Regions from separate parts of the Streptomyces sp. NPDC088147 genome, predicted to be linked through region 1. Evidence: riboswitches for the same ligand, from Rfam matches in the RefSeq annotation. Region 1 holds a riboswitch; each other region holds the start of a gene.
The links. Region 1 has a riboswitch for cyclic di-AMP ahead of ACIOGX_RS04460 (peptidoglycan DD-metalloendopeptidase family protein). Riboswitches for the same ligand answer to the same signal wherever they lie in the genome.
Positions count from the first base shown of each region.

Region 2: linked by a shared signal. The riboswitch ahead of ACIOGX_RS33285 (C40 family peptidase) and the one ahead of ACIOGX_RS04460 (peptidoglycan DD-metalloendopeptidase family protein) in region 1 are both predicted to bind cyclic di-AMP.
Region 3: linked by a shared signal. The riboswitch ahead of ACIOGX_RS17325 (LysM peptidoglycan-binding domain-containing protein) and the one ahead of ACIOGX_RS04460 (peptidoglycan DD-metalloendopeptidase family protein) in region 1 are both predicted to bind cyclic di-AMP.
Region 4: linked by a shared signal. The riboswitch ahead of ACIOGX_RS18565 (transglycosylase family protein) and the one ahead of ACIOGX_RS04460 (peptidoglycan DD-metalloendopeptidase family protein) in region 1 are both predicted to bind cyclic di-AMP.

Region 1 is NZ_JBIUSY010000001.1:1,220,120-1,222,284, forward strand. It holds gene ACIOGX_RS04460 (peptidoglycan DD-metalloendopeptidase family protein) at 85-1,128, opposite strand; cyclic di-AMP (ydaO/yuaA leader) riboswitch at 1,133-1,324, opposite strand; gene ACIOGX_RS04465 (tyrosine-protein phosphatase) at 1,742-2,165, shown strand, end outside.
Region 2 is NZ_JBIUSY010000011.1:81,954-84,118, forward strand. It holds gene ACIOGX_RS33280 (ATP-binding protein) at 155-595, shown strand; gene ACIOGX_RS33285 (C40 family peptidase) at 707-1,180, opposite strand; cyclic di-AMP (ydaO/yuaA leader) riboswitch at 1,184-1,380, opposite strand; gene ACIOGX_RS33290 (ATP-dependent Clp protease proteolytic subunit) at 1,698-2,165, opposite strand, start outside.
Region 3 is NZ_JBIUSY010000004.1:514,027-516,191, forward strand. It holds gene ACIOGX_RS17320 (amino acid permease) at 1-209, shown strand, start outside; gene ACIOGX_RS17325 (LysM peptidoglycan-binding domain-containing protein) at 324-1,154, opposite strand; cyclic di-AMP (ydaO/yuaA leader) riboswitch at 1,159-1,347, opposite strand.
Region 4 is NZ_JBIUSY010000005.1:107,469-109,633, forward strand. It holds gene ACIOGX_RS18565 (transglycosylase family protein) at 423-1,130, opposite strand; cyclic di-AMP (ydaO/yuaA leader) riboswitch at 1,140-1,316, opposite strand; gene ACIOGX_RS18570 (transglycosylase family protein) at 1,581-2,165, opposite strand, start outside.

The DNA of each region.
Region 1 (2,165 bases):
CGACCAAGCGGGAATAGCAGAAAACCGCCGCTGCCCGGCACGGAAAGTGCCGGGCAGCGGAATGGGCTGACGTGATCTGACGAATCAGAGGTTGACGCCGTGCTCCCGGAGGTAGGCCACCGGGTCGACGTCCGAGCCGTACTCGGGGCCGGTGCGGATCTCGAAGTGCAGGTGCGGTCCGGTGGAATTGCCGGTGGAACCGGAAAGTCCGATCTCCTGGCCCGCGCTGACGCTGTCGCCCGCGGAGACCTCCAGGGACGACAGGTGGCCGTACTGCGAGTACATGCCGTCGCTGTGCTGGATGACGATCTGGTTGCCGTACGAGCCGCCCCAGCCGGCCGTCACGACCGTGCCGTCGCCGACCGCCTTGACGGGGGTGCCCGAGGACGCCGAGAAGTCGACACCGGTGTGGTAGCCGCTGGACCAGCTGGCGCCGGAGGCGCGGTACGGCGTGGAGGTGGGTCCGTCGACCGGCGCGGTGAAGCCGGAACCGGTGCTCGGCTCCGCGGTGTCGGGGGCGGGTGCCTGCTCGGTGGTCGAGGCGGCGGACTCGTCCGTCGAGCCGCTCGACGCGGAGTCGTCGGACGCGGAGTCGTCGGTCGAGGCGGCGGCGGAGTCGGCCGAGGAGGAGTCGGCGGACGAGGAGGCGGAGTCGGCCGAGGAGCTGGAGGGCTCCGCCGGGGTCTCGGACGGGGAACTCGCCGCGGCCCTCGCGCCGAGGGTCAGCTTGAGGCCGGGGTGGATCAGCGACGGGTTGTCGCCGACGGCCTCCCGGTTGTCCTCGTACAGCCGGTGCCAGCCGCCGCGGACATGGTGCTCGACGGCGATCTTGGAGAGATAGTCCCCGGCGACCACGGTGTAGGTCCTCGCGACCTTGGTGGCGGCGGCTCGGGCGGCTGTCTGCTTCGTCTCGGCCCGCTGCTGGGCGCCGGACAGGTTCTGGGCCGTGTGCGCCGAGGCGGGAACGGCGGCCTGCGGAGCGGTGGCGGGAGCGGCCTTCTCCGCGGCGTGCGCGCCGGTGGCGCCGATGAGCGGAAGCGCGATGGCCGCGCCACCCGTGCCGGCGGCGATGAATCCGCGCGAGATGGGGTTGTTCTTGGGACGGCGGTGCTTACCCTTCGCGGGCATGGCGAATTCCTCTCCGGCGCCTGCGAGGTGAGCTGTCGGGTTCGGACTGGAGCTGCCCGGCCGCGCGTGGTGCGCGACTTCACCCCAAGCCGTCCGAGGTTCCGGACCGGCGTACTACCTGGGTCCCCCGCTCCTGCCACGCGTTGATGGGTGGATGCGAATTCCAAGCGGCGGCAGGATTCGGCGATCCGCTCGGATTGAGGCTGAAGGTAAGCGAGTCGGACGGCCGGAACAAGATGTCGTATTCCGGCGGTCGCAGCCGTTCCGGATATCGCCCGGGTTATCCGGTCACCCTGCGTGGATTCCGGTCTTCAATTTCCTTACGGGGAAGGAATTCCTCTTCTCGATACCACCACGCAACGTCACGGATATGATCCTGCTCACTGGCCCGAACCCATCTCCCCTGCGACCGGGGCAGGTTATACGGAACCACCCATTCCGGACAGATGGGCATGTGGGCGATATTCATCGACGCCGAGTGTCCGAATAGTGCGCTTCTGCCCCCTCGGGCGCTGGGCTGATTGCCACAGGTTGCCTGAGGAACAAATGTCGTAGGGTCGGGAATCGACATCGTCGGCGAGCCGCGCCGACGGCAGACACGGAGGAGCACGCCGTGACGCAGCAGCTGCCGCAGGTCCCGTCGACAGAGCCCGAGTTGTCCGGCGTGCGCAACTTCCGCGACGTGGGCGGGCTGCCGACCACGGACGGCCGACGAGTGGCCCACGGCAGGCTCTTCCGCAGCGGGCATCTCGCCAACGCCACCCCGGCCGACGCCGCCTTCCTCTCCTCCCTCGGCCTGCACACCATCTTCGACTTCCGCAACGGCGCCGATCTGAAGCTCGACGGCGCGGACGTGGAGCTGCCCGGCGTACGCAATGTGAACCTGCCGCTCACCGATCCGGCGGACGGCGCCGAGTTCTGGCTGATGGTGCGGGACGGCGATCTCGACCAGCTGCGCTCGATCCTCTCGGACGGCAAGGCGGCCAACCGGATGATCGACTCGTACCGGACGATCATCACGGAACGCACCGCCGAGC
Region 2 (2,165 bases), on a different contig from region 1:
CGCTTTGAGCGACAGATATATGCAGATCTCGGTGGATCGGCCCTGGGAACGGCACGATCAGTGGGAGGCTGGCGCGAAGCACGGTCCGAGGCCGTCCGCGCAGTCATTCGCTCTGTGCCGGAGCCAGGCCCGGCGGGAAAGGGACGGCGTCGCCATGGCAGACCACCAGGAAGCATCCATCACCCTGCCGAGCGATCCCGCCTCGGTCACCGCGGCGCGAAGATACGTCGTGGACCTGCTGGCCGAGTGGGGGCTGCCGGTGCGGGAGGACATGGCCGAGACGGTCCGGCTGATCGTCTCGGAACTGGCCACCAACGCGGTACAGCACACCTTCGGGCAGTCACCCACGTTCACCGTGGAGGTCAGCCTCGAACGTGACGAGCAGCTGCGCGTCGGAGTCACCGACAGCCATCCGCGCTGGCCGCAACGGCTGCCCGCGGCCGTTCAGCAGGACAACGGCCGCGGCATGGTGATCGTCCGCTCGCTCACCGCCGAGCAGGGGGGACAGCTCTCCGTCACCCCGACCGCGGAGGGGGGCAAGACGGTCTGGATCGTCCTGCCATGGACGGTCCCGGTGGCGGCCGACGTGAGCTGAGCCGGTCGGCCGGTGCCCCCGGTCCCGGGCCGTCCCCGCCGGAGCGGGGACGGCCCCCTCCGACGCGTCCGGGGGCGGTGATGGCGAGAGGGCCGGTGCCGGCGGCCGGGGTCAGTTCACCCGGCCGTACAGGACGCTCCGGGACCAGATCCGCTCCAGCCGCACCAGTGACCCGGTCTTGGGCGAGTGCCAGATCCTTCCCCTGCCGGCGTAGATGCCGACGTGGTAGACGCTGTTGCCCCAGTGGAAGAACACCAGGTCCCCCTTGCGTCGTTGGGAGGGCGAGATATGGCGGGACGAGTTGTACTGCTGCTGGGCGGTACGGGGGAGCTTCTTGCCGGCCTTCTTGAACGAGTAGAGCGTCAGCCCGGAGCAGTCGAAGCGGTGGGGCCCCGTGGCTCCCCACCGGTACGGAGAGCCCTTCTTCGAGGCGGCGATCTTGAGGGCGTTGACCGCGCGCGTGGCGGCCTCGGCCTCGGACGTGGCGCCGGGCACGAGCATCGTGCCGCCGAGCGCGGCGAGTGTGAGGACCGAAACCGCACCGGTCCTGGACAGCAGAGACGGGACATTCGTCTGCGCGGTCATGCGCAACCCTTCGTCAGCCGCCTGTGAAGGATGACCTGTCGGGTTCGGGCTGGCGAAGTTGCCCGGCCGCTCTCACGACTTCACCCCGAGGGACGACCACACCGGGCGTCGTCCCGTTCTGCCTGGGTCCTCCACTCCTGCCGATCCACTCCTGTCGACCAGGCATCCGGTGCGGCGGCAGGACTCGGCGTCCGCCCGGACCGCCCCGCCGCGGTGGCGGGGGCTTGTCGTCCCACGGATCTTGACGCAGGAACAGGTGGATATCCGAGACGAAACGACGATATGTGAAGTTCATCACGGATGCCCCAAAGGGGTGGTGAAGGGGTGTGTCACGCCGACGGCATGAGCCCCGACGAGGGCCGTACCTGCAAGGGAGTTCGGGGCGCCTGGACGATCCGGTCGCATCGCGCAACTCGGGACCCCGTACTCGTCCGGACGGTTCATACGCCGAACGTGCGAGTCGTTCCCGTATGGGCGGCGTCCATACGGGAACGACTCGCCGTGCCGGCGCGGGCGTTCACCGCCCGCCGAAGGGGTCGCGCGGCGTGTCGAGGGACGCCTCGCGGTTCCGGATGACGTGATCGAGCAGTCCGTACGCCTTGGCGGCCGGCGCGTCGAGGATCGTGTCGCGCTCGATGTCCTCGGTGATCCGCTCGGTGCTCTGCCCGGTGTGACGCACCAGCATGGACGTGAGCAGCGACCGCAGTCGGAGCATCTCCCGCGCGTGGATCTCCAGGTCGGACGGCCGGCCCTGGACCGGCTCCTCGATGGCGGGCTGCCGGAGGAGGAGCCGCGCGCCGGGCAGCGCCAGCCGCTTGCCCGGTGCCCCCGCGGCCAGCAGTACGGCGGCGGTCGACACCGCCTGCCCGAGGCAGACGGTCTCCACGTCGCAGGTCACGATCCGCATCGTGTCGTAGATCGCGGACATGGCGCTGATCGACCCGCCCGGGGAGTTGATGTAGAGCGAGATGTCCCGGTCGGGCGC
Region 3 (2,165 bases), on a different contig from region 1:
GTATCGAGCGGGAGGCACCGGAGCGGCTGGTGCTGAGGATGTGGCTCTTCCCCGGGCTGACCTGGGCCACGCTCGCCGCGATGGCGGTCGTCTTCGGCCTGATGCTGACGAATGACGCGGCGCGCCCGCAGCTGCTGTGGTCCCTGGGCGCGACGGCGCTCGTGCTGGCGGCGGCGGGGGTACGGGAGCTGCGCGCGCGGCGCGCCTGACCCGGGAGACGCGGGGACGCGGGACACGGGGACGGACGGGGAGACGCGCGAACGCCGGCAGGCCGGACAGGCCCTGAGGGCTGTCCGGCCTGCCGCGACGGGTGTGAGGGCCTGTCAGTAGGGGCCGTTCACGTTGTCGATCGAGCCGTACCGGTCGGCCGCGTAGTTGCTCGCGGCGGTGATGTTGGCGACCGGGTCGTAGCTGTCCGTCGACGTACCGGGCACGTGGTAGGCCTGGAACGTGGGGTCGATGACCTGAAGCAGGCCCTTGGACGGGGTGCCGGCGGCCGCGTTGGAGTCCCAGTTGTTGATGGCGGCCGGGTTGCCCGAGGACTCGCGCATGATGTTGCGGTAGATGCCCTCGTAGGAGCCGGGGATGCCGTGCTGCGCCATGACGTCCAGCGACTCCCGGATCCAGCCGTCCAGGTCGTCGGTGTACGTCTGCGCGGTCGTCTGGGTGGCGGCGCCGGTGTCGGCCGAGGCGGTCTCGTCCGTGGTGGCGGTCTCGTCGGCCGGGGCGGTCTCGTCGGCGGTGGCGCTCTCGTCGGCCGTGGAGTCGGCGGTGGAGTCGGCCGGGGCCTCCGACGCGGACTCCGTTCCCAGCGTCAGCGTGAGACCGGGGTGGATCAGCGACGGGTTGCCGCCGATGGCGTCGCGGTTGTCCTCGTACAGCTTCTGCCAGCCGCCGCTGATCGAGTACGCGTCCGCGATCTTGGACAGCGAGTCCCCCCAGACCACGGAGTAGGTCGCCGGGATGTCCGTCTGAACGGCGGCGGCCGGAGCCATGGGCAGCTTGGCGGTGGCGGCGGTGTGCGCCGGGGCCGCTTCCGCGGTGGTCGCGGCCAGCAGGGGGAAGGCGAGTACGGCACCGCCCGTGCCCGCGGTGACGAGGCCTCTGGCGACGGGGTTGTTCTTGGGACGACGGTGCTTAGCCTTTGAGGCCATGACGAATTCCTCTCCTCCGCCTGCGAGGTGAGCTGTCGGGTTCGGGCTGGAGATGCCCGGCCGCGTGCTGATCGCGGCTTCACCCCAAGCCGGTCCGGAGTACGGATCGGCGACTTACCTGGGTCCCCCGCTCCTGCCGTACGTGGGTGGGTGTGGGTTTCCGGATGGCGGCAGGATTAGGCGTTCCATCCGGAGTGACGAGAACGTAAGCGAGGACGACCGGGCGAAACAAGCCCTGAATTCACAACGGAATCCAATTCACGATTCCGACCCCGAAAGATCTCGTTACCCACCCGATACCGGGGCTCTCAACTCGCCTTCCCTGCGGACGAAATGAACGACGAGACGGCCCTCGCGACCCGGCACTTACGTGACACACATCACGCCCATGACGGAAATGTCCAGCTCAGGGCACCCCCCAGAGAGGAGAAAGTCGCATGAAAGACACCGAAATGGACTTCGGGAAGAACGGAGATAAATCGCCCATAAAGGAACGTTGCGCCACGCCCGGTCCGACCCCGGCACTCGGGCCCACAACCGGAAAGGCGCGCACCCCCGCAGGGCGCCGTATCGCACATGATCACGTAATACGGAAGCCGCCTCGTACGGTCCCTCACGGACCCCGGCGGATCCCATGCGATCCGCTTCGCTCGGCCATTGAACCGCTCAACGCCATGGAATTGGTGGAGCCTTGAGCCTTTCTGACTCTCTATCGCTTCCGGAAAATGGCGGGCCACGCACCGGCTCCGCGACGGACTTTCACCGGGGAACGGGCTGAATTCATCGAATCCCCTTTATTCAGAAGGCAGTTCACAGCGACCGTGGCGCGTACGGGACGTATTCGGTGCCGCGTACCCAACTCGCTTGGCCGGCGCGCCGGTTCGGGGGATCGGCCCGTCGGTACGGGGCGAGCCGGGTCTCGTCGACACCGTCCGCCGCCCGCGGAGCGGGGTCATACGCAAGCACCGCAGCGACAGGATGTCGCTGCGGTGCGTGGGATCGTGAGTGGGA
Region 4 (2,165 bases), on a different contig from region 1:
CCTTCTGGGATGTGACGCTTGGAGTGCAGGGTCTCATTGGCCTTGCGGCAAGAGCCTAACCGCCGCGGGGTCATCGGTCGGCCGGTGCCCGCCACCTAAGACGAAATGAGGCCCGAATCCCGCACCGCGGGAGTCGTGGGCCGCCATCGCCGGGGCCGCGTCCGCCGCGGTCCGCGCGCGGGCGGGCCTCAGCGGGAAACCCCGGCCCGGCGCGTACGGGGGATTACGCGCCCGGCCGGGGTGGTCTCGGGTGGGGCCAGGGGCCCGGGGTCCGGAGGTTCGGAGGTCCGGGGCCCGGGGTCCGGGGCCCGGGGTCCGGGTCCCGGAAGGTCCGGGGCCCGGGGCCCGGGTCCCGGAAGGTCCGGGGCCCGGGGCCCGGGGGCCCGGAGGGTCCGGAGGGCCCGGGGCCCGGGGCCCGGAGGTCAGCTCAGGTGGAGCTGCTGGCCCGGGTAGATCACGTCGGCGTCGCTGACGATGTCCTTGTTCAGGTCGAACAGCTTCTTCCAGCCACCCTTGACGTCCTCGGCCTTGGCGATCTTGGAGAGGGTGTCGCCGGACGCGACCTTGTACTCGCCGTCACCCTTCTTGATCGTGGCGGGACGGCTCTCGCCGCGCGAGGCCGGCTGGGCCGCGTCGCGCGTGCTCTCCGTGGTCTCCCGCTGCGACTGCTGCGTCGGCTGCGACTGCTGCTTCGGCTGGCTCCGCTGCTTCGGCTGCGACTGCTGCTGGGTGTTCTCGGTGGCCGAGCCGCCGTCGTACGCGGCGTTGGACAGGCCCACGCCGCAGTTCGGCCACGCGCCCTTGCCCTGGCCCGCGAGGACCTTCTCGGCGACGGCTATCTGCTGGGACTTGCTGGCCTGGTCGGCGCGGGGGGCGTACGCGGTACCGCCGTAGGCGGCCCAGGTGGACGGCGTGAACTGGAGGCCGCCGTAGAAGCCGTTTTGGGTGTTGATGGACCAGTTGCCCCCGGACTCGCACTGCGCGACCTTGTCCCACTCGGAGGCGGTCGCGGCGGTGGCCGAGGTCGCACCGATCAGCGGGGCGGCGACGGCGGCACCGGTGACGCCGGCGAGCGTGGCGTAGCGGACGGCCTTCGACGGGCGGCGGTGCTTGGCCTTGCTGGAACGCAGCAGCATGGAACATCTCCTCACCGACGCCTACGAGGTCAGCTGTCGGGTTCGGGCCAAGTGAGTTGCCCGGCCTTGTGCTCTGGCGCACAAGGCTTCACCCCAAGCCGGTCCTCGGCCGTCTCTCGACGGCCGGAGCCCGGCGCGAACCTTTGGGTCCCCCGCTCCTGCCTACGGCGCTTGACGCGTCGGTTACTCCCCCCGACCGACGGCAGGATTCGGCGTGACGGTCGACGGGGCCCGCGGTGCGAGCGGTTCAGACCGTAATCACAGGTCTGCCCGTTGTTCAAAGATGCACATCAAGGAAAAATCGCCCTTACCTCCCCCTGGAGCGATCTCATTTACGCAGGTGGGAGAGGAAGCGGCCCAACCGGCGGGCCAAAAGACCCCAGTTGCGGCAAAGAGACCCTTGTCTCACTTTCGCAGAAGTGGACATAGGGTCTCTAACTGCCTCTACTTCACGCCGAGATCAAGGGTCTGGCCAGGAAGGATCAGGTCGGGGTCGGCGCCGACGGTGTCCTTGTTCGCCTCGTAGAGCGCGGACCACCCGCCGGGCACCTCGCGCTCGTCGGCGATGAGCCAAAGGCAGTCGCCCACGCGGACGGTGTACTCGCCCTCCGCCGCGTCCGCGCCTTCCGTTCCGTCCGTCGCGCCGCCCGCGTGACGTGCCGATCCGTCACCTCGCGAGGCATGTCGGCCGGATTCACGCTCTTCACCCGAATTGCCCGGTACGGAATCCTCCGGGGCGGCGTCGCCACGGTGCTTGCCCTTGGCGGCGTCGTCGGCCTCCGCGTCATCGGCGGAGCCGGAGGCGCCGGAGGACTCGGAGGGGGCGGGGGTCGCGTCGTCGGGCGCGGTCCCGTCCGGGGTGGACGCGGAGCTGTCCGAGGGCGCGTCGGCGTCCCCGGCCTTCCCTGACGCCCCGGACGTCTCGGACGCGTCGGAGGACCCGGAAGGCTTGGACGGCTTGGACGTCTCGGTCTTCCCTGACGTCTCGGAGGGCTTGGGGGTCCCGGACGACTCGGGTGTCGTCCCCCG